Regions from separate parts of the Cerasibacillus sp. genome, predicted to be linked through region 3. Evidence: predicted binding sites of a transcription regulator. Region 3 holds the regulator's gene; each other region holds the start of a gene.
The links. Region 3 encodes Rex, which represses fermentation and respiration genes when NADH is low (regulators of the CRP and FNR family bind a similar motif). Its sites were predicted from a motif close to TTGTGAAATATTTCACAA; they were not measured.

Region 1: a site for Rex is predicted at 3,389-3,406, ahead of VIG73_RS11465 (DUF2249 domain-containing protein). Genes of this name have one in related genera too.
Region 2: a site for Rex is predicted at 3,092-3,109, ahead of nadC (carboxylating nicotinate-nucleotide diphosphorylase). Genes of this name have one in related genera too.
Region 4: a site for Rex is predicted at 2,784-2,801, ahead of VIG73_RS02905 (cytochrome ubiquinol oxidase subunit I). Genes of this name have one in related genera too.

Annotation. Positions count from the first base shown of each region.
Region 1 is NZ_DATBTY010000067.1:50,138-55,848, forward strand. Features, by position in the region: gene VIG73_RS11440 (cation-translocating P-type ATPase) at 1-386, opposite strand, end outside; gene VIG73_RS11445 (heavy-metal-associated domain-containing protein) at 756-977, opposite strand; gene ric (iron-sulfur cluster repair di-iron protein) at 1,148-1,837, shown strand; gene VIG73_RS11455 (hypothetical protein) at 2,023-2,466, shown strand; gene VIG73_RS11460 (hypothetical protein) at 2,773-3,060, opposite strand; gene VIG73_RS11465 (DUF2249 domain-containing protein) at 3,093-3,332, opposite strand; gene VIG73_RS11470 (iron-sulfur cluster assembly protein) at 3,525-3,641, shown strand; gene VIG73_RS11475 (TIGR04053 family radical SAM/SPASM domain-containing protein) at 3,830-5,011, opposite strand; gene VIG73_RS11480 (Crp/Fnr family transcriptional regulator) at 5,130-5,711, shown strand, end outside.
Region 2 is NZ_DATBTY010000006.1:73,416-79,126, forward strand. Features, by position in the region: gene hutI (imidazolonepropionase) at 1-865, shown strand, start outside; gene hutG (formimidoylglutamase) at 882-1,811, shown strand; gene VIG73_RS01605 (transcription repressor NadR) at 2,183-2,707, opposite strand; gene nadC (carboxylating nicotinate-nucleotide diphosphorylase) at 3,158-3,991, shown strand; gene VIG73_RS01615 (TAXI family TRAP transporter solute-binding subunit) at 4,081-5,085, shown strand; gene VIG73_RS01620 (TRAP transporter fused permease subunit) at 5,116-5,711, shown strand, end outside.
Region 3 is NZ_DATBTY010000058.1:5,967-11,677, reverse strand. Features, by position in the region: gene groL (chaperonin GroEL) at 1-877, opposite strand, end outside; gene groES (co-chaperone GroES) at 928-1,194, opposite strand; gene VIG73_RS09440 (type II CAAX endopeptidase family protein) at 1,459-2,175, shown strand; gene VIG73_RS09435 (YdiK family protein) at 2,181-2,381, shown strand; gene VIG73_RS09430 (redox-sensing transcriptional repressor Rex) at 2,391-3,038, opposite strand; gene moaC (cyclic pyranopterin monophosphate synthase MoaC) at 3,070-3,558, opposite strand; gene VIG73_RS09420 (ATP-binding cassette domain-containing protein) at 3,757-5,694, shown strand.
Region 4 is NZ_DATBTY010000018.1:6,135-11,845, reverse strand. Features, by position in the region: gene cydD (thiol reductant ABC exporter subunit CydD) at 1-283, opposite strand, end outside; gene cydB (cytochrome d ubiquinol oxidase subunit II) at 283-1,278, opposite strand; gene VIG73_RS02905 (cytochrome ubiquinol oxidase subunit I) at 1,283-2,680, opposite strand; gene VIG73_RS02900 (OsmC family protein) at 3,084-3,527, shown strand; gene VIG73_RS02895 (LLM class oxidoreductase) at 3,954-4,895, opposite strand; gene VIG73_RS02890 (metalloregulator ArsR/SmtB family transcription factor) at 5,087-5,371, opposite strand.

The sequences.
Region 1 (5,711 bases), on a different contig from region 3:
GGAATCGTCGCATGGACACCATTTCGAATCACAGTCGCTTCCTGTGGCGCCATATCAACGAGTTCTTTTAAGGAAGAACGTGTTTTTTCTAATGTGCGTCCTTCTAAATAGTCACCAAACATAAATAAAAACGTCACAACAGCAGATTCAACAAACTCTTGAATAAAAAGCGCCCCAATAACAGCAATCGTCACGAGTAATTCGATGCTAAAAGCTTTCATTTTTAGCGCCTGATACGCCTTTAAAGCAATGGGAACACCCGCTACCACAGTAGCTAAAATAAGTGCGCTATTTTTAAAGTCCCCACCAATCAAAAACGCTGATACAATTAAGATAAACGATATAAATGTTATTTGGTTTTTATATTTGTTAATAAATAGTTGCATCCTCACCACTTCCTTTCTATCTTTATCATAAAAGGTCCTGGCAAATAAAGAATTGACCATCGTCAAGTTTTGTGTTTAAGATGCTCTACCCGTTACGGTTTTCGCTTTTCCCATGAGTTCGCATCGGGTAGAAAGCTTTACTCGTTGCGGTTTCACTTTTCCCCGAGTTCGCATCGGGTAGAGAGCTTTACTCGTTGCGGTTTCACTTTTTCCCCGAGTTCGCATCGGGGAGAGCGCCATACTCGTTACATCTCGGCTATTTTCCCAATTTCGCGCCGAGTGTACAGCTCAATCCACTTGCTTCAATAAGAAACAAAAACTGGAGCGACCAACAGTCAAATAGCGAGTTGGACAGCTCCAGTTGTTTAATTACGAAACTTTTGTGCCTTTCACAGCGTATCCAAGCTTTTCGATTAGCGCTTCTAATTCACCATGTTCAACGACTTTTTCATCAAACTCTGCTTTTACTTTACTTGAATTAAAGAGTACTTTTACCATATCAACACCGTCTTGATTTGTTAATGCTGTTTCTATTTTTTTAACACAGGTTGGGCATGTTAACGGTTCTAATTGAAAAACTGCTTTTGTCATGTTTTATTCCTCCTTGTTTTGTTCTATCTTTATTTTATCGTCTCTGTTAAAAATAAAAATTGATGCAGGTCAAGTTTAAATAATAATTTTCAAACATAGTGAGATGAATCACAGACTTTTCCGTAAATGTTTAATATGATGATGTTATAACATGGATGGAGGGGACCTAAATGACATTTACAGCTGAACATACACCAGCAGATATTGTGAAGACATTTCCACAGGCCAGTGATTTGTTTAAAAAACATCGTATTGATTTTTGCTGTGGTGGTGGTAAGCCGCTTAAAGAAACATTTAACGAACGTCACCTTGATGAGGAAGCGATTTTATCTGAGTTAAATCATGCTTTTACAGAATGGAATAAACAGGATCATGACATTATTGATTGGGAGCAAGTACCATTATCAAAACTTGTCAATCATATTATCGATACACATCATGCCTATTTAAAGCAAGAGCTACCGGCATTAGGTGAATTTGTTACAAAGATTTTCCGAGTTCACGGCACAAACAACCCTCATTTACGAGAATTGCATCGTGTGTATAATGAGTTCAAAGTTGAAATGGAAGAACATTCAATAAAAGAAGAAAATGAAGTCTTTCCGTTAATTAAAAAATATGAAGAAGAACCAAGTGAACAATTGCTCCAACAAATTAGAGACGCTAATGGAGAACTGGAAGGCGAGCATGATGTGACAGGAGATTTTTTAAAGAAAATGCGTGATATAACAAATGGATTCGAACCGCCTATGGAGGCATGTGGTTCTTATCGTATGACTTATGCTCGTTTAGCCGAACTTGAAGATATGACATTCCAACATATTCATTTGGAAAATAATATTTTATTCAAACGCTTGTAATATGTTTCAAATAATTCATTAAACAGTATCTTTTTCTTATTGACCCTATTTCTTTTAACATATATTTTATTTGCCCCTGATATCATATCAGGGGTTTTTTTGTTGTTCAAATATAATTAAAATTTAAAAAAATGATTGCGTATTTAATTCGAGTTAAGTAATATATTAGAAAGGAGTGAAAATGAATGAAAAGGGGATTTATGTTCATTATCTTTTGTTCGGCATTATTAATTGGTTGTGATGAAACAACATCAGAAACGATGGCGCTCTTAGATGATGAGATCGTTAAAGTAAACATAACCAAATATACAGATACTGAACAATTTACAGATGACTACCTCTACACATTTACTGACAAACAATCCATTCAAATATTTAAAAAAGCGATCACTACAGCAAAAAAATTAGCTGATGACTATGATTGGAAGATAACTGATCCTGATTATAATGTATACATAAAATATGAGGATGACCTTCCGACTCATGCCATTTATTTTTGGTTAGGTGACCAAGATAAGAAAAGTATGTTTATGTTTATCGTTCAAACCGACTCTGAAGAGGCAGATCTCTTCTTATCGACTCCAGAAGCAACAAATGAACTACGACAATTATTACAAGTCGATGACTGACCTACCCACCACTTAGTGCTCTTACGAGTCACTTGAAGTAGGAGTCTTCTGTCGGGAACTGATAAAAGAACAGTGGATATCAAAGCACTTGATAGAATCCACTGTTTTTCTTCTTATCATCATATTCATCACTCATACTTCGAATGATCAATTAATTTATCTTGAGCAAAGTAAAGAAAGATACTTAAAGCAATGAATAAAAACCCCAACCTAATGCCCGCTGCTCAACAATTAAATAATTATTACATAGTTGATCCTCTGCAAATATATAGAGAAATCCCATTCCCGTATAGATGGTGCCAATGACTACAAAAAAATGTCTTTAGCCAATTGGCTTAATTTCCCCCAACTATCTCTTAATGGAACTCCTGCTAAGAATGGCCAACTAATAAACTTAAACATTTCAATATGAGACACACCTAGAGCTTCATCCATTGTTCTTGGAAACAACCAATAAATAACGATAATCATAAATAGTAAAATACCTTGAATGCCGTTATAATTCCATTTTTCAAAGAACTGCGAAAATGTTTCCTTTAAATATGGATAGATCAACATCCCTGCAATGCCTAAAAGGGGTATTTGCATATGCATATGAATGCTCATGATCCGCTTTTTTATGTTATTTATTTTTTTCCAATGGCAACTCGCCATTGCGTTGGACCATCTTCTAAATACTCCCATGTAAATTGATTTTTTCTTTCCATCATAAATTGGTAGTGAAGCGGTTTTGGATCATGATCATTTTTTAATTCCATATATTGACCTGAAGGTAGCTGGTCAAACTGTTCAAGAATATGTGCGTGACGGAATCTGGGCTCTATTTCTGGTGCATTGATTTTAACTGCGAATTCGATTTCCCGCATGTTCATAGCCTCCTTAACTTTATTAAATTCATTATAAAGGGAGGGCAATTTCATTGTAGTGAGCCATCTCACATTTATTCTATGATTCAATTCACTTTGAACATATTGTATGTGATTTACATCACTTCAGAGCTAATGGAGCTCTTGCGATGTCTTTACTATCAAAAGCTATAGCTGCCTTATTTGAAGTCATTGATCCAGAATTGGGGATTAATCTATGATGTTCAAGTTGAAGACAATCATACGAGCGTCACGATGACATTATCAACACCTGGTTGTCCTTTAAAGATGAAAGAGCGAATTAAGTAAAGAATAGACGCTTCCACTCTGCACGACTTTCAAAAAATAGCAGATAAGTGAGGAGTAGAACCTTCTACTCTACACATACTTAGAGATAAAACGAATTATGTAACATAGCCTTATACTCTTTTCACCTAACTGATTAAAAAATAAAACAAGTGAGTAGACCACGTCTCTTCACTTGTTTTCACATTAATTTATTGTTTCACTGCCTTTTTCTTTTCGCGCATGGCTCTTGGTATATACACACAGTATGGTTCGCTTTCCATATAATCTCCTGTTACATTATATGCTCTTGAGCGTGATCCACCACATACATGGCGGAATTCACAAATTCCACATTTCCCTTTATATTTATCAGGATTTCGTAATTTCTTAAATACTTCTGATTCACGGTATATTTCTGCTAAGGGTGTGTGGCGAACATTTCCTGCCTTAATCGGTAGTAAACCACTCGGATAGACATCGCCAGTGTGAGAAATAAATACAAATCCATTTCCGTCATTAACTCCTTTAGGTGCTCGCCCTAACCCGTCGATCTGACCAGTCTTTCCGTGCATTAAAGCATCCTCATAAAAAATATGGTTCTTATCACTTTTTGCTTTATCTTCTCTCATTTTACTTTGTATCACGACGCGGCGATAATGTTGGGCCGCAGTTGTTTTAATATCAAATGGAACACGTTTTGATAATTGATAGAGCCATCGTAACACTCGCTCATGCTCTACAGGCGAAATCATATCATCCATTTTACCTCTACCTGTTGGAACGAGAAAGAATACACTCCATAGGACACAACCTAAATTCTCTACCATTTCCGCCATTTCATCTAAATATTTGTAATTATATTTAGAAATCACGGTATTAATTTGAAGCGGTAATTCAAGTTCATGTAAATAATCAATCGCCTTCATCGTCAAATCAAATGATTCCATTGTACCTCGAAAATGGTCGTGAATTTCTGCACAATGACCATCAATACTAAATGCCCAGCGAGCCAGTCCAATTTTCTTCGCTCGTTCTATTGCTTCTTTTGTCACATTGGGTGTTGCTGAAGGAGTCATCGATACACGGACACCTTTTTTAATGGCATATTCGGCAATATCAAATACGTCAGGACGCTCTAATGGATCTCCCCCTGTGAATACAAGCATGGGATTGGCCATATCATAAATATTATCAATCAATTTTTTACCCTCTTCAAATGTTAATTCAAGTGGATGCCGATGATATTGTGCCTCTGCACGACAATGAAGACATTTCAGCTGGCATGCTCTTGTAAGTTCCCAGATAACTATAAACGGATTCTGATGATAATCTCGATTATACACGTCATACCCTCCGATTTTTTTGACATGTATTAATTGTAAACAAGCCATTTTTATTTCGCAGTGATTTTTGTCACTTGCTTTTTATCCTTTTTATATAACGTGGTATGATATAAATAAAGACATTTCATTAAACCTTTATTTTTGATTCTGGAAAGGAATTTTTCATATGAACAAATCTATGGTTGAAAAACTTTTACGTAAATTTGAAATCTTTCACGATGTTTCCGATACCGGATTAAAACCTATTATCCCCTTGACAAAGCTTCGCACACAACCTAAGGGAACACATGTATTTTTTCAAGACGAACCAATGACAAATGTATACTTTATTAATTGGGGAAAAATTAAAATATACAAAACAGATCTCAATGGAAAAGAACAAATTATCAATGTGCTTACAGCTGGTGATATGTTCCCACATCAAGGTTTTCTAGAGAAAGGAAATTATCCCGCTCATGCTGTCGTTTATGAAGAAGCTATGCTGTTATATATACCTATTAAAGACTTCCAAAACGTGTTAATTGAACACCCAGAAATTTGTATGAAGCTCCTACAGATGCAAAGCCGTTTGATTGCTGATTTACAAGTAAGACTTGGCGAAAAAATCATGAATGATACAAGAGAACAAATTATTAAACTTTTACTTCGTCTCACACAATCCCATGGTGACAAATTAGAAAATGGAAATGTACTACTCACAACACCATTTACGAATCAAGAATTAGCTAATATGATTGGGTCAAGTCGT
Region 2 (5,711 bases), on a different contig from region 3:
GCTTATTGAACAAACAAAGGTACGCCTTGACTCCTTTCTAAAACACGGTGTGACTACAGTTGAAAGTAAAAGTGGTTACGGAATGGACTTAGAGACTGAGTTAAAACAGTTACGTGTCATGCAAACATTACAAGAGACTCATCCGGTTGATTTAGTTCCTACATTTATGGGGGCTCATGCTGTTCCATTAGAATATAAGGGAAAAGAAGATGAGTTCGTTCAGCATGTTATAGACGAGATGTTACCAGTTGTAGCGGAAGAAAAGCTAGCTGAATTTAATGATGTGTTTTGTGAAAAAGATGTTTTTACACCAGAACAATCTGAGCGTATATTGGAGGCCGGGAAAAACCTTGGTTTAATCCCGAAGATTCATGCAGATGAAATTGCCTCATACGGAGGAGCTGAAATGGCGGCAAAAGTTGGAGCGATTTCGGCAGAACATTTATTAAAAGCATCTGATCAAGGGATAAAAGATATGGCTGAAGCAGGTGTCATCGCCTGTTTATTACCTGCAACAGCATTGTATTTAAGAGAAGAAGCAGCTCGTGGTCGCTATATGATTGATGAAGGTGTGGCGGTAGCCATTTCGACAGATTGTAATCCTGGTTCCTCTCCGACAACATCGATGCCACTTGTTATGAATCTAGCTTGTATCTCTATGCGTATGACACCAGCAGAAGCATTAACAGCAGCAACATACAATGCGGCTTGTGCGATTAACCGAGAAGAACGGGTGGGTTCTTTAGAGATTGGTAAATTAGGTGATGTCGTTTTATGGGATGTAAAAAATTATCAAGAACTACAATATGTTTTTGGTGTTAACCATGTGCATTCTGTATGGAAGAAAGGTAAAAAAGTCGTATAGGAGGCATGCTGAGATAATGGACGAATTACAAGATATTTGGATAGGTCGTGTGGATAGCGAGACAGATCAAAGTCAATCTCGCTATCATCAAGTCGTACGTTTTCAAGAGCAAGGAGAAAATAATGTTGGATTAATTGGCTTTGCATCTGATGAGGGGGTTCGACGTAATCATGGGCGTTTAGGAGCGAAAGAGGGACCAAATGTGATTCGTAAGCAGCTCGCGAGTTTACCGTGGCATTTTTCTAATGGGATATTTGATTTTGGGAATATTTATTGTGTGGATCAGGCTCTTGAGGATGCCCAAATAAAATTAGGAAAAGCTGTTTCACAGGTGCTTAATAATAATCATAAATTAATTGTTCTAGGTGGAGGGCATGAAACAACATATGGACATTATTTAGGAGTAAGAGAAGCAATCGGTTCTGAGAAGAAGCTTGGAATCATTAATATTGATGCTCACTTTGATATGCGACCTTACGATATAGAACCAACCTCGGGAACGATGTTTAAACAAATCCTGGATGACGATCCAAACGCCTCTTATTTTGTCATGGGGATTCAGCAGTTTGGTAACACGGTATCTTTATTTGAAGAAGCAAAAGTAAAAAATGTTCACTATGTCCTTGAGGAACATCTGAACCATACAGCGATAGAAGACTTAACGACTAAACTTAAACAGTTTATTGATCGTCATGATGCTGTTTATTTAACTTTATGTATGGATGTATTAAATGTATCTTATGCACCGGGTGTAAGTGCAACAAATGCGTTTGGTTTAGATCCCTTTAAAGTTAGGGAAATCATTCGTACTGTCTTAGCGAGTGATAAAACAACATCATTCGATATTTGCGAAGTGAACCCAGCGTATGATATTGATAATCGCACAGCAAAGCTAGCGGCAGCATTTGTGAATGAAGCGATTCATATGTTTACAACAAGAAAATAGAAACAGAAATCAGCTTGAGACTTTATTGGTACTTAAAGATTGCCCTACAGTCTAATGTCGACTCGTAGGGCAATCTTATTTTAGCTTGGCGTGAGTGCTAATGTGTTGGTTATTTGACGTTTATCCTTTCGATTAATTAGTTTAGAAGTAGTCAATGTTAAAAAACGACACACTTTCGCCCGAATTGATCGTCATGAGATTTCCAATGTAATGTCATCTATAGTGCTTACGTGATAATAGATAACATTGAGGCGTTCAATGTGTTGTAATACGATCTTGTGTTGAGTGTGTTATATTTCCACCCCCTCACATTTAAAGCGAACACTTGTATTTACTCTTGGTTATAATCAGTACCCATCAATTGTCAAATCTTAATCGAGTAGTATATTTGCTTCTTGCAACGCTTGACAAGCATCTTTGATTTTGTCCATTGAGTCAGCTTCCAACGTATGTAAATGAATACCATTTGTAAGAGTTGCTAAATAAGCCGCTTGATTTTCTTTTATTTTCTTAATAAACTGTTTCACTTCTTTACGATTACTTACCATAATCGAAGCTGTTAAATCACCGTAAACAGCGTGTTCAATAATGACATCTCTAACCGTGACACCATGATCGACGATGATATTTAATTCTTCCTGGACTTTTTCTGGACTATGTTTTACAGCAATGACATGTTTAAATTTTGAGCTACGTTGATAGATGTACCCTTGACTAGTTGCAATAATCGGTTCACCTTTTGCTTTTAGTAAAGAGACATCTTGAACGATGACTTGGCGACTAACATTTGCTTGTTCGGCAAACTGTCGACCCGCTATTGGTATAGTTGTCTCCTTTAGTGCATTGATTATCATATGTTGCCTCTCTTTAGAAGACATTTTCCTAATCTGATTCACTTCATATATTCTCCTTTATCATTCGTATATTTTTGTTAAGATTGAACTCGTATTATTCCTTTCTTCTAGCTTTATTTTTTATTTATGAGTAGTGTAGAGCGCTTTACTCCTCATGGTATTCCCAAATAAATCGTATCTGTGAGGATTGAATGGCTCTACTCCTCATGGTAGCCCCAAATAGCTCGCATCTGTGTGGAATGTATCATTGTACTCCTTATAAGTAGCACTAATTTTGTATTTATGTGTAGTGTGCAGAATTCTTCACGACGTATAAAACTTCATCTTTACCATGCATTATAACATTTTTGCATTTAGCTTGTTTTTTCTATTTCCTTATGTCAATATAGGTGTCAAGACAGTTGTAAAATTATATTATTCGAATTAATGTTCAGTATTTCACAAACGAACGAACTAAAATAAGTATGTCATATGATCAATAAGGAGATTAAGATGAATCAATTAAAATTACATCAAAAATTACAAACATTTTTATTAGAAGATATTGGTGAGAAAGATATGACGAGTCAAACGATTTTTTCTCCTAATCATCAAGGTGAAGGACTGTTTTTAGCGAAGGAGTCTGGTGTCGTTGCGGGACTCGCTATTATTAAAGAAACGTATCATTTGCTCGATTCAAAAATTAATATACAGTATCAAGTTCGTGATGGAGATGTAGTAAAGAAAGGCGATGTATTGGCGAAAGTGAATGGTCCCGTATCGAGCATATTAACTGGAGAGCGCGTTATTTTAAATCTTATACAGCGGATGAGTGGTATTGCTACATTAACTAAAAAAAGTATTTCTGCATTGAGCGATTCTTCTATACAAATTTGCGATACGAGAAAAACAACACCTGGTTTAAGAATGTTTGAAAAGTATGCCGTTACTGTCGGTGGAGGTAAAAATCATCGTTTCGGTTTGTATGATGCAGTGATGATTAAAGATAATCATATTGCGTTTTGCGGTTCCATTACACAGGCGGTTAAACGCGTGAAGCAGCAGTTAGGGCATATGGTTAAGATCGAAGTTGAAACAGAAACGAAAGAAGACGTATTAGAAGCTGTTAACGCCGGTGTGGATGTCATCATGTTTGATAACTGTACACCGCAACAGGTAAGAGAATTTTCAACTTATGTACCAGGACATATCGTAACAGAAGCATCTGGGGGCATTACGTTAGAAACACTACCAACATATGCTCATACAGGTGTAAATGTTATTTCGTTAGGATATTTAACACATTCTGTATCCGCGTTAGATATTAGTTTAGTTGTTAATATGTAAGTTCGGCAATGGAAAATATTTTATCATGCAAAACATGTGAATTAGTGAGCAATCATTTCGCGGTTCGTATATTTAGGGGAGAGATTTTAATGAAAAGAAGGTATTTACTATTCATATTTATGACGTTATCAATCATTTTTTTAAGCGGTTGTCAAAGTGAGCAAACGGAAACTCGTCGTGTTCAACCATTAGATGGAAACTTAACGGTCCATGGTGGGAGTGTTGGTGGAGTCTGGTCTTTATTTACTGAAGGTATATCAGAAGCAGTACGTAAGGAATTTTCAGGAACATTAATTAGTGCAGTTCCAGGCACTGTGGCGGGTAACCCTGTTTTAGTTGATCAGAAAGAAACAGATTTCGCAATAGCTGAATCATTAACAGCTCGATTTGCTTATGAAGGAAAAGAACCATTTGACAAGAAATATGAACATATACGTGCTGTGGCTGCAATCATGCCTGAGAATGTGTTTCAGCTTGTCGCACCAGTTGATGCACCGTTTGATTCTATTGAGGACATTGTTCAAGAACAATTGCCATTACGTTATTCAGCAGGTGAAAAAAATGCTTTAGGTGATATCGTTTCTGCTGCTAGCTTTAATTCTTATAATATGACTTATAAAGACATGAAAGCAAACGGGGGGCAGGTGCATTTTTTATCTGGTAATAAAACATTTGAATTGATACGAGATGGACGTATTGATGCGCTTGGAAAATTAGCTCCTCTTCCTGCAGGAGATATTATGGAAGCTTCAACAGCCATTGATTTAAAGTTTATTTCTCTTGGTGATCAAGCGATTGATAAATTAATTGAAACATTTGGTGTCACTCGTTATACGATACCTGAAAACAGTTATGATTTTCAAAAAGAACCTTATGAAACGATTAATAGTCCGACTATTTTAATAACACATGCTGAACAGGATGAAGAGACTGTTTATCACATGACACAAGCCATTTATAATCAATTAGATTATTTAAATGATGTGCATAAAGGATTTCAAAAGATAAATGATGAGACAATTATAGAAGTCGGTGGCGTGCCAATTCATCCGGGAGCAGAGAAGTTTTTTAAGGAAAAGGGATTATTACAATAAATTTGAAATGGTCATTCAAAGGGGATTAACATGAAACGAATGGAAAGGCATTTGTTACAAGGGGACAATTTAAAACAAGAAAAATATGGTCGTTTTTTGTCGAGATGTATGATTATAATAAGTCTTTTCTTTATCATGTATCAAATATGGTCTGTTGCTTTTTCGACAATAGATCCTATGTACCAGATGTCCATTCATCTAGTCTTTATTCTTGTTTTAACGTTTTGCTTGTATAGATCAATCCCATTAATCGACGGTCTATTTCTTATACTTGCAACAAGTAGTGGGATTTACTTTTCTATTCATGCGGAACGGTTTGCGACACGCATTGTAGGAATTGATCCGTTATCAAATTGGGATATATTCTTTGGACTTATTCTTGTCGTACTAAGTATGGAAGCGGCTAGACGGACAATAGGAATGCCGATTATTATCATCGCATTGTTGTTCTTAGCTTATGCACTATTTGGTCATTACTTAAGTGGGATTTGGTATCATCGTGGAATGTCATTGACTGAGCTACTGGAACAATTAGCGTTTAGTTATAACGGTTTATGGGGATCACCAATCGCTGTTGCAGCTTCATTTGTGTTTATGTTCGTCTTGTTTGGAGCTTTATTACAAAC
Region 3 (5,711 bases):
AAATCGCGATATCTTCTAACATTGCTTTACGACGGTCACCAAATCCAGGTGCTTTAACTGCAACCGCGTTAAATGTACCACGTAGTTTGTTAACAACAAGTGTAGCTAATGCTTCACCTTCTACATCTTCTGCAATAAGAAGAAGTGGTTTACCTTGTTGGACAACTTGCTCAAGTACTGGTAATACTTCTTGGATATTGCTAATTTTCTTATCCGTGATTAAGATATATGGATCTTCTAAAACAGCTTCCATTTTATCTTGATCTGTTACCATGTATGGAGAAGCATATCCACGGTCAAACTGCATTCCTTCAACAACTTCTAATTCAGTTGTGAATCCTTTTGATTCTTCGATTGTAATAACACCGTCATTACCGACACGTTCCATAGCTTCTGCAATTAAGTTTCCAACTTCTTTATCGTCAGAAGAAACCGTTGCAACTTGTGCAATTGAGTCTTTACCTTCGATTGGTTTAGAAATTGTTTTTAACTCTTCTACTGCAGCCGCGACAGCTTTTTCAATTCCGCGACGTACACCAACAGGATTTGCACCTGCAGTTACGTTTTTCAAACCTTCACGAATTAAAGCTTGTGCAAGCACTGTAGCTGTTGTTGTACCGTCACCAGCAACATCGTTCGTTTTTGCTGCTACTTCTGATACAAGCTGTGCGCCCATATTTTCAAAACGGTCTTCAAATTCCATTTCTTTAGCAATTGTTACACCATCATTTGTAATTAATGGTGAGCCAAATTTCTTATCTAAAACAACGTTACGTCCTTTTGGTCCAAGTGTCACTTTCACAGCATCTGCTAATTTATCGACACCACGCATTAAAGAATGACGTGCATCTTCTGAGAATTTAATTTCCTTTGCCATTTAAATGCCCTCCTTAAAATCTAATGCCTTGTTTTTATCATTAAGTATAGTTAACCTAATACAGCTAATATATCGTTTTCACGAAGAATTAAGTATTCTTTGCCTTCATATTTCACTTCTGTACCAGCAAATTTGGAGAAAATGATATGATCTCCTTCTTTCACTTCTTCTGCCTTGTTCTTACCTGTTCCAACTGCAACAACTTTTCCTTCTTGTGGCTTTTCTTGAGCAGAATCAGGTAAAACAATTCCGCTTGCTGTTTTCTCCTCTTGTTCTACGAGTTCAATAACAACTCGATCTCCTAGTGGTTTAATCATGTAGACAACCTCCTTAATTCCTTTTCCTATATTTTTTAGCACTCACCATCTTCGAGTGCTAACACCAATTAATATCATAAATAATAACAAAAAAAAATGCAAGTGAAATAAACTAAATGACGATAATCTTAAGTAGGAAAGCTCATTTATCATTGTTTTTTTAAAAAAGAGGTTATGACACATACTATTATTCAGCCCACTTGAAATATGATAAAATACAAAAGAATCGTAATGATATCTTTTGATGAAGGGGACGTTTTTTCATTGGCAAAACATTATTGGTGGATTATTGCAACATATATATTAACATTATTTTCTGGAATTATTGGTATACCAGCGATATATTTACTTTTCCAATTTGATGTTCAAACAATAGCCATTTATTACCAAATTATCAGTTTTATAATTGGGGCAATTGTTGTCCTTATTTTACTCAAACCAGATATGAAAATGGATCCACATCCAGAAGCTGCTTCATGGAATACGGTTATCCTTTGGTCCATTCTTGGGGTGTTTATGGCTTACTTTGCACAAATGATCGCTGTCTATATTGAAACGATGATCATAGGTGTAGAAATAGGGTCAGAAAATACAGGTATGATTATGAATATTTCGCGGAGTTTTCCTCTTTTTATGATTGTTCCGGCTCTAGTTGCACCTTTCTTAGAAGAAATTGTTTTCAGGAAAATCATTTTTGGTACATTGTATAAGAAAAGCAATTTCATCATTGCTGCATTAGCAAGTTCATTTATCTTTGGGATCATTCATGGTGAACCAGAACATGTTTTAATTTATTCCTCGATGGGACTTGTATTTGCCTACTTATATGTAAAGACAAAACGTATCATCGTGCCCATTATCGTTCATATGTCAATGAACACAATCACGATTATAGCCCAGTATAATCTGACACCTGAAGACATTGAACGTATGCAACAACAACTTGAACAACTTAAAACAATTATATTCATTGGGGGCTAACATCAATGCGTTCTTTAAAATTTCAAGCTGTCATGTCCTTTATTTTAGGAGCCATGTTTTTATGGTTAGCGATTCAAACAGCTGGTGACACGATTTGGACGTTTAAAACTATGTTTTTAGCTGGTATCGCAGCATTTGATTTTGGACTGGCCATTAAATTGATACGTATGGACGTACAAAGAAAAGACAGAAACAAAAAGGAGTAGCATAACATGCTACTTCTTTTTATTTTCTCTTTCTAATGGATAATGTTTTAAAAAGTAAACCAGTGCTTGTAGCTCGACAGCTAAATCAATATGGTGAACACGAACATGGTTCGGGACAGTAATTCGTGCTGGTGTAAAGTTTAGGATTCCTTCAACACCATTTCCCACTAAGCGTTCTGTCATAGCTTCTGCTTCACTTGCAGGAATCGTTAAAATAGCGACATGGATGTCACTTAGCCTTTCCTCGAGTTCGTTAACATGATAAACCGGTACTCCACCAATTTTAGTCCCCGCTTTATTCGGATCACGGTCAAAGGCCATAACAATTTTAGTATTATTATTTTTTAAGAAGTTATACTTTAGAAATGCGGTTCCTAGATTCCCAACACCGATTAAAGCGACTTCAGTTAATTCATCTTGGTCTAATGTTTCTCTAAAAAAGTGAAGTAAGTATTCTACATTATATCCGTAACCTTTTTTACCAAGTGCGCCAAAGTAAGAAAAATCTCTTCGGATTGTAGCAGAATCAACTTTAACAGCGTCACTTAGTTCTTGTGATGACACGCGGGTCTTACCTTGGTGTTGTAAGTTATTTAAATAACGATAATATAACGGTAATCGTTTTGCCGTTGCTTGTGGTATCTTATGTTGTTCCATGTCATTTCCCCCTTGTAAAAAGAGTTAACATTTATTTCTCTTTCCGTCGATAATCCCCAGATTTACCACCTGTTTTCTCTAATAAATAAGTTTCCCCTATTACAATTCCTTTATCTATTGCTTTTACCATATCATAAACAGTTAATGCTGCTGCTGAAGCCGCAGTCAACGCTTCCATTTCTACGCCTGTACTTCCAACCGTTTTAACCATGGCATGAATTTCGAGTTCATATGTCGTTTCTGAGACATGCCATTCAAATGAAATATCTACAGCTTTTAAGCTAAGTGGATGACACATCGGAATCCACTCAGATGTTTTTTTGGCTGCCATAATTCCTGCTACTTGGGCAACTGATAACACATCACCTTTTTTAATGGTATGTGAAGTCATTTTTTCATATATTTCCTCTGTTACAAACACACTTGATTTAGCTATTGCAGTCCGTTCTGTCGTTTGTTTATGACTAATATCAACCATATGTGCTCGTCCATCCACATTGAAATGTGTAAATTCGGACATGATGTCTACCTCCTCAGATAATAAGATATTATCTGTCATTGATTTGACACAATTACTTATACTATATCTATTTATATAGGCAAATAGCAAGTTTTTAGTGAGGACATTCACAAAAGGATTGCCTGTCTAGTGATTTATAAGCTACACTAACAATAGCTAGGTCATTCTTATCTAGCTTATGAAATGAGGAGAATTGAAATGATTATTATGCAATTAAGTCATATATCTAAATACTATGGGGCAGATAAAGTATTTGACAATATAAAACTGGAAATAAAAGATCGTGATCGAATCGCTATTGTCGGACGCAATGGGGCTGGCAAGTCGACTTTATTAAAAATCATTGCTGGGCTATCAGCTTATGAACATGGGGAACGCTATATAAGAAAAGATATTACAATTGGCTATTTATCACAACATACAGGCCTCGTATCAAATCAAACGATCTGGCAAGAAATGCTAGCTGTCTTCGAACCCTTATTACAAAAAGAAACCGAGTTACGTCAATTAGAACAGCGAATGACTGAAATCGACTCTATGTCACCAACAGATTATCAAAGTTTATTAAAAACATATGATGAAAAACAACAGCAATTTGAAGCGTCAGGCGGCTATACGTATGAGGCTGAAATACGCTCTGTTTTAACGGGGTTAAACTTTGCTGAATATGATGATAATACACCAATCAATGAATTAAGTGGTGGACAAAAAACACGATTAGCACTTGGAAAGTTACTATTAAAAAAACCGAATCTATTAATTTTGGATGAACCAACAAACCATCTCGATATTGAAACGTTATCATGGTTAGAAAGTTATTTAATAGGGTACCCAGGTGCGCTTGTTATTGTATCACATGACCGTTATTTCTTAGACAAAACAGTCAATACCGTATATGAAATCGCCCATCAAAGAATGAAAAAATACCACGGTAGTTATTCAAAGTATCTTGAATTTCGAGCAAAAGAATATGAAATAGCACTCAAGGAATATGAGAAGCAACAAACAGAGATTAAGCGTATGGAAGATTTTATCCAACGAAATATTGCTCGTGCTTCAACAACAAAACGAGCACAAAGTCGTAGAAAACAATTAGAAAAAATGGATATCATGGAACGACCACTTGGTGACGAAGCTTCAGCAAACTTTTCTTTTAAAATTGATAAAAAAAGTGGAAATGATGTCCTGAAAGTCGATAACTTATCTTTTCGATATACCGACACTGAGACACCATTATTTAGGGATGTAAGTTTCCATGTTAACCGTGGAGAACGGATTGCGGTTGTCGGGCCAAACGGTGTTGGTAAAACAACACTATTAAAAACCATTGTAGGGAGTTTTCAACCGATAAAGGGAAGCATTCATTATGGTACAAATGTCGATATCGGTTATTATGATCAAGAATTAAATCAATTATCCTCAAATAAAACAGTTCTTCTTGAATTATGGGATGATTATCCAACCGTCGATGAAAAGGAGATTCGTCAAATTCTAGGGCATTTTCTTTTTAGCGGTGACGATGTATTGAAACTTGTTTCATCTTTAAGTGGTGGTGAAAAAGCACGTCTTGCACTTGCTAAATTGCATATGAAAAAGGCGAATTTACTCGTATTAGATGAACCGACAAACCATTTAGACATCGATAGTAAAGAAGTGCTTGAATCAGCATTAATCAACTTTCCAGGAACAATCATCTTCGTATCGCATGACCGTTATTTTATTAATAAAATTGCTGATCAAGTAATAGAATTAGCTCAGGATAAAGCAACAGTCTATTTAGGTGACTATGATTATTATATTGAGAAAAAAATAGAAGAACGTGAACTTCAAGCTCTCAATCAACAAGAAAAAGAAGAGATTTCAACTGTTCAAACAAAACAAGACTTCCAAGAGGAGAAGAAAAGGCAAAGTGAAAGACGCAAACTAAAGCGAAAGATTAAACAAATTGAAGAACAGATTGAAGCACTTGAATCAAAACATTCAGCATTAGAAGAAAAAATGACAAATCCCGATGTCTATCAAAATCATGAAAAATCATATGAACTCATGCAAGAGACTGAATCTATCATGAACAAGATCCATAAACTTATGGAAGAATGGGAAATGCTAGAAGAAGAATTAATTCATTACGAATAAAAAAGTTGCCTCTAAAA
Region 4 (5,711 bases), on a different contig from region 3:
TGAGCTCAGCTCGTAAGTTTTTACCGATTCGTTCGGCAAACTTTTCCGCTACATATTGTTGTAAGAGAGAAATACTATGTTTTAGTATGAAGGCAATAAAAAAGAATAAGAAATCAGTCATAACATCAGTTAATGCCTGACCTTTAAATAAATAGGTGATTGCCCGAGCCAAAAAGATGGCTTGGGCAATGGTCCCTATTGCTTCAAGTATGGATAGGCTTCCTAATAAGATATATACAATTTTACTACCAGGATAATTTGGAAGACCTTTTTGCCGTTTCATTAATAAGTGACATCCTTTTTCGTTACTCGTTTACGGAAGACGAAGTAACTCCATGTTTGATAAGCTAATACAAATGGTAAAAAGATAATCGTGGCAATCAGCATTGTTTTTAAAGTATAACTGCCTGAAGATGCTGTTTGGACAGTTAAGCTATACATGTCATTAATCGAACTGATCATCACGCGCGGGAACATCCCGATAAAAATACTAGCACTTAAAAATAGAATGGTTAGACTTGTCATTGTAAAAGCAAGTCCATCTTTTTTCTTACGGTTAAGCATTGTACCATAGAGGAGGACGACCCATGTTAAGATTGGTAGAATCACCCAGAAATTCCCATGGTATGTGAAAATATCAGTTTTAATATACCCAATAACAGCGAAGAGTAATACGGCGATTAATGTAAATGGCGCTAATATATTTGCTACTTTACGTGCACGTTCTTGTAATTTACCTTCTGTTTTTAAAGTAATGAATTGTAGCCCGTGTTGGGTTGTGACGAGTAAGAACATCACACCGCCGAGTAAGGCAAATGGATGTAAGAATTGTAAGAAGCCACCGACCATTTCCTTATCTGCATCAATTGGCATCCCCGTCATAAAGTTTGCGAGGACGACTCCCCATAAGATAGGAGGTAAAAAGCTACCGATAAAGATTCCCCAATCCCAAGTGTTCCGCCATTTAGGATTTGCTACTTTACTTCTAAATTCAAAGGCTACACCACGTATAATTAGGGCAAGTAGCATGAGTACAAGTGGGATATAAAACCCACTAAACATCGTTGCGTACCAATGTGGAAAAGCGGCAAACATAGCTCCACCGGCAGTGATAAGCCAAACCTCATTCGCATCCCAAAAAGGTCCAATTGTATTAATATACACCCGTTTTTCTATATCATTTTTACCTAAAAATCGAGCGACAGTGCCAACACCAAAATCAAACCCTTCCAAGATAAAGAAACCAGTAAATAAAACTGCGATTAATATGAACCAAATTTCATTAAGAGACAACTTCGGTTCCCTCCTTACTAAATGGATCAGTTGTGATTGGTGCTTGCTTATTATCTTCACCATTCTTTTTAATATGCTGAACGAAGAGGTAAACTAATACTGCTCCTAAAATAGCGTAAATTGTATTAAATGAAATGAGTGAGAAGAGCACTTCATTTGCTGTCACAGTTGGTGAGACAGCATCTTCTGTTTTCATAATGCCAAAGACAACCCATGGTTGACGACCAAGTTCAGTCATTAACCAACCGACTGTATTAGCAATAAACGGTAGTGCAATCGACCAGACCATTAATTTTAAGAAGCGGGTATGTTTTTCAAGTTGGTCTTTTCTTGTTGCGAACCAACCATAAATAGCTAAGATTAACATCAATGTTCCCGAAAGTGCCATGGCACGGAAACTCCAGAATACTGTTTTAACTGGTGGAACATAATTTCCAGGGCCATATTTTTCTTCATATTCTTTTTGTAATTCATTTATCCCTTGAACAGACCCACTAAACTTATTGTATGACAAGATACTAAGGACATATGGAATGTCGAGTTGCCAGTTATTTTTTTGATTTTCACTATCAATACTTGCAACCACTGTAAATGGAGCAGGGTCACCACTGTTTTCCCACAGTGCTTCTGCTGCAGCCAGCTTCATCGGTTGTGATTGGACTAAATGCTGTGCTTGGTTATGACCTGTTACGATAATGAATAATGATGAAATAGCGGCTACGATAATCGAGATTTTAAATGATTTTTTAAACAGATCGACATCGTGTTTTTTTGTAATTTTCCATGCACTAATACCTGCAATAAGAAAGGCACCTGTTGCAAAGGCAGAGATGAGAACGTGTGGGAATTGTACCCATAAATGTGGGTTTGTCACAATTTCCTTGAAACTAACCATTTGTGCACGTCCATCAGCAAATTCATATCCAACAGGCGATTGCATAAATGAATTAGCTGTTAAAATCCAAAAAGCGGATAAGATCGTTCCAATGGATACAAGCCATACGGAAAGTAAGTGTACGCGTTTAGACAGGCGGTCCCAGCCGAATACCCATAAACCGATAAAGGTTGATTCCATAAAGAAAGCTAATAAACCTTCGATTGCTAATGATGGACCAAATACATCACCAACGAATCGTGAGTATGTTGACCAGTTCATACCAAATTGGAATTCTTGTAAAATACCAGTAACAACACCGACAGCAAAGTTAATTAAAAACAACGTTCCCCAAAATTTAGTCATACGTTTGTATTTCTCGTCATCTTTAACGACATACATCGTTTGCATGATAGCAATGATTAACGCAAGACCAATTGACATTGGAACAAAGAAATAGTGAAAAATGGTTGTAGAAGCAAATTGAAGCCTAGCTAACCAGAGTGGATCCATATTGTCATTCTCTCCTTTATGATGTAATTTCTGTAACGTGTGAACCATAGTTAACAATACGTACATAGTGAAAACTAACTTACTTATAGTATAAGGGATGAATTTGTTAATTCGTTCACAAAGTGTTACAGAGCGTTGACTATTTATTGACAGATTCATGAACAGCTGCCAAATTCCACTCGCAACGTCACATCACATAATATCACAGGAATATAACATACCCTAACATATGATTTGTGTTTTTTTATATAAAAAACCCCCCAATGCCTTGATATGACTAAGGTTAAGTTAATTAATGAACATTTTGTGAAGAGATTCACAAAATGTTCAAATTCACCAAGTCATTATTCTTGTATACTGAAGATGTAAAGGAAATCTTTAACAAAAGAGAGGGGCAAGACATATGGCTAAATCATTATTTCATGCAAAAGCTCATTTACAAGAAGGTGTACAAGTAAAAGTAAAATCAAGACATTTTGAAGTTACAATTGATGAACCAAAAGAACTCGGTGGAACTGATACGGGGATGAATCCAGTCGAGCTTATGTTATGTGCATTTGGAGCTTGTCAATCAATTGTAGCAAGAATGTTTGCTAAGAAATTTGAAATCGAATTTGATGATTTTTGGGTTGAATTAACTGGTGAGTTAGACACAGACGGCTTCCTACATAAAGCTGACGATGTTCGCCCAGGCTTTCAATCAATCGAATATGACATCCATATTAAAACAGATGCACCCCGTGAAAAGGTAGAAGAATTTGTAACATTTATTGAAAATACATGCCCAGTTGGCGATACGATTGCTCACTCTACTAAAATGGAATTAAATGATATCGTGATTGAATAAGAAGGAGAGCCAATTCAACTAACTTTAGAAAAAAGCGATTATATAAAAACGCGATTTCCAATATTAAAGGAAATCGCGTTTTATTTTATTCTTAATATCGTTTCGGCTTATCTTTGCAAGAAGTCACAAGGTGGTTTTCTAGCGGGTCTCAAAGATCCAATCTTCTGTTTGACATTCTGTTGGTGTCGTTCCCGCGGGTACTTAAATGTATAATTAACGTTATAAGTACCGTTGGTGGTGTTCCCGCGGGTACTTAATTGTAGAAACAACGTAGTAGGTACCGTTGGCAGGACTCCCGCGGGTACAGAATTGCAAAGCCTACTTAATAAGTACTTTAAGCAGTGCTCAATGCAATATGTCTTTCCCTAAAATAAAAAACAGGAATTGTATTTCCGCAGATGTTTTCTTCACAGTTCACAGTCTTTTCTAAGATAAGGATGGAAAATGTGGTAATACCTCATTGGCCAATTCATCTATTACTGTTTCAGCGTCGCGCTGACTATATTTGAGGTTAAGCATCACATGGTTAACACCAATTTGTTCTAATGATTTTAAAAAATGAATAAGATGCTTTCTTCCAAGACGGAAACCGAGGTGGATTGGAGTTGGCTCCGTATCAGGATCTTCTGTCAAATCAATATACAATGATTGTAAAAACGGTTTAAATGTAGATGTTGCTTCACGCCATGCTTGTACAGACTGTGATTGTTGATGAATATTTCTTGGATAGTACATCCAACCATCTCCGTTTTCTGCAATCCAGTCAAATGGCTGGCGACTTGACCCTGTTATAATCAATGGAATATCGCTATGATAAGGCTTAGGTAACACCCCAGCATTACGGTGAATACGACCAACTTGACTTTCAATCATTGGAAAGTCTTCATTTAATAATTGCTTAAAATAATCAAAGGTTTCTCGAAAGGCTTTACCATGAGATGGAATGTTAATATTAAATGCAGGAAATTCCACCCGCCGGTCACCTGAGGCAATCCCTAAAACAAGTCGCCCTTTCGAGAGTTGGTCTATCGAAGCAGCGGCTTTTGCGAGATGAATCGGATGTCTTAACGGAAAAATAATGCTCCCGGTTCCAAGTGTAATTTCTTCTGTATGAGCTGTCAAATAGCCTAAATAGACCCACGGATCATAGATTTGGCCAACATCCCCGAAATAGGGATCAAATAGAGGGATGTCTCTCACCCATAAAGCTCCAAATCCTAATTCTTCAGCTTTTTGAGCCATTTGAATATGTTTTTCCATTGAGGGAATGCTCCCTGAATAGGCTTCAATCGGAATGAATAATCCGATTGTCAGTTTGTTTTCTTTAAAAATTCGTTTATACCCTTGCTTGTTATGGAAAGTTTCCATCACCAATCACTCCAGAGTTAATTTAAATTTGTTAGGGCTTCATGTATTGAATCGTCACCATTAATCAATTCAATATCTTGAAAGTACCATCTAAATCAATTTATCTTTTCCATATGTTCTCACATATCTAGAAATTTCGATATATATAAGTGATGATTTTAATTATTTTGTGGATATTAAGAATCGCATATTTATAAATCCATCATATATTGTTTGATTTCTTCGATTTGTTTTTCGTTTCTTTTGTAATAGGTCCATTGCCCTTGACGAGTTGATTGAATGAAGCCAGCATCTTGTAAAATAGATAAGTAAAGCGATACGGTTGATTGGGATAGCTCGACTTTCTTTTGAATATCACTCACACATACACCTTCTGGATATACGTCTGGAAAATGTTTTTCGGGTTCTTTTAACCATTGCAAAATTTGTATCCGTGTCGGGTTGGATAAGGCTTTATAAATACGTATAAGATCCAATTTTATCACCACATATCATTTTAAATTTATTATATATCGAGAATAATCGATATGCAATGGATGTGCTTATTCCCAATCAGCGAATTCACGACCGAGTTGGCATGCTTTTTTTCTATTTTTAATGGTATGTTGGAAAAAAAGACATGTCAACGTTCACTTTCATGGGAAAGGAATTATAGCAAGACATGACATTAAAGCTTCAATGCGTTCCCTCACATGTGAAAACCCTGTTGAGACAACGCATTGAAGCCTCAACACAGCCTCTCGCGGTTGAAAAGCATGATGAGACACCGCATTGAAGCCTCAATCCAGCCTCTCGTGGTTGAAAATCATAACGAGA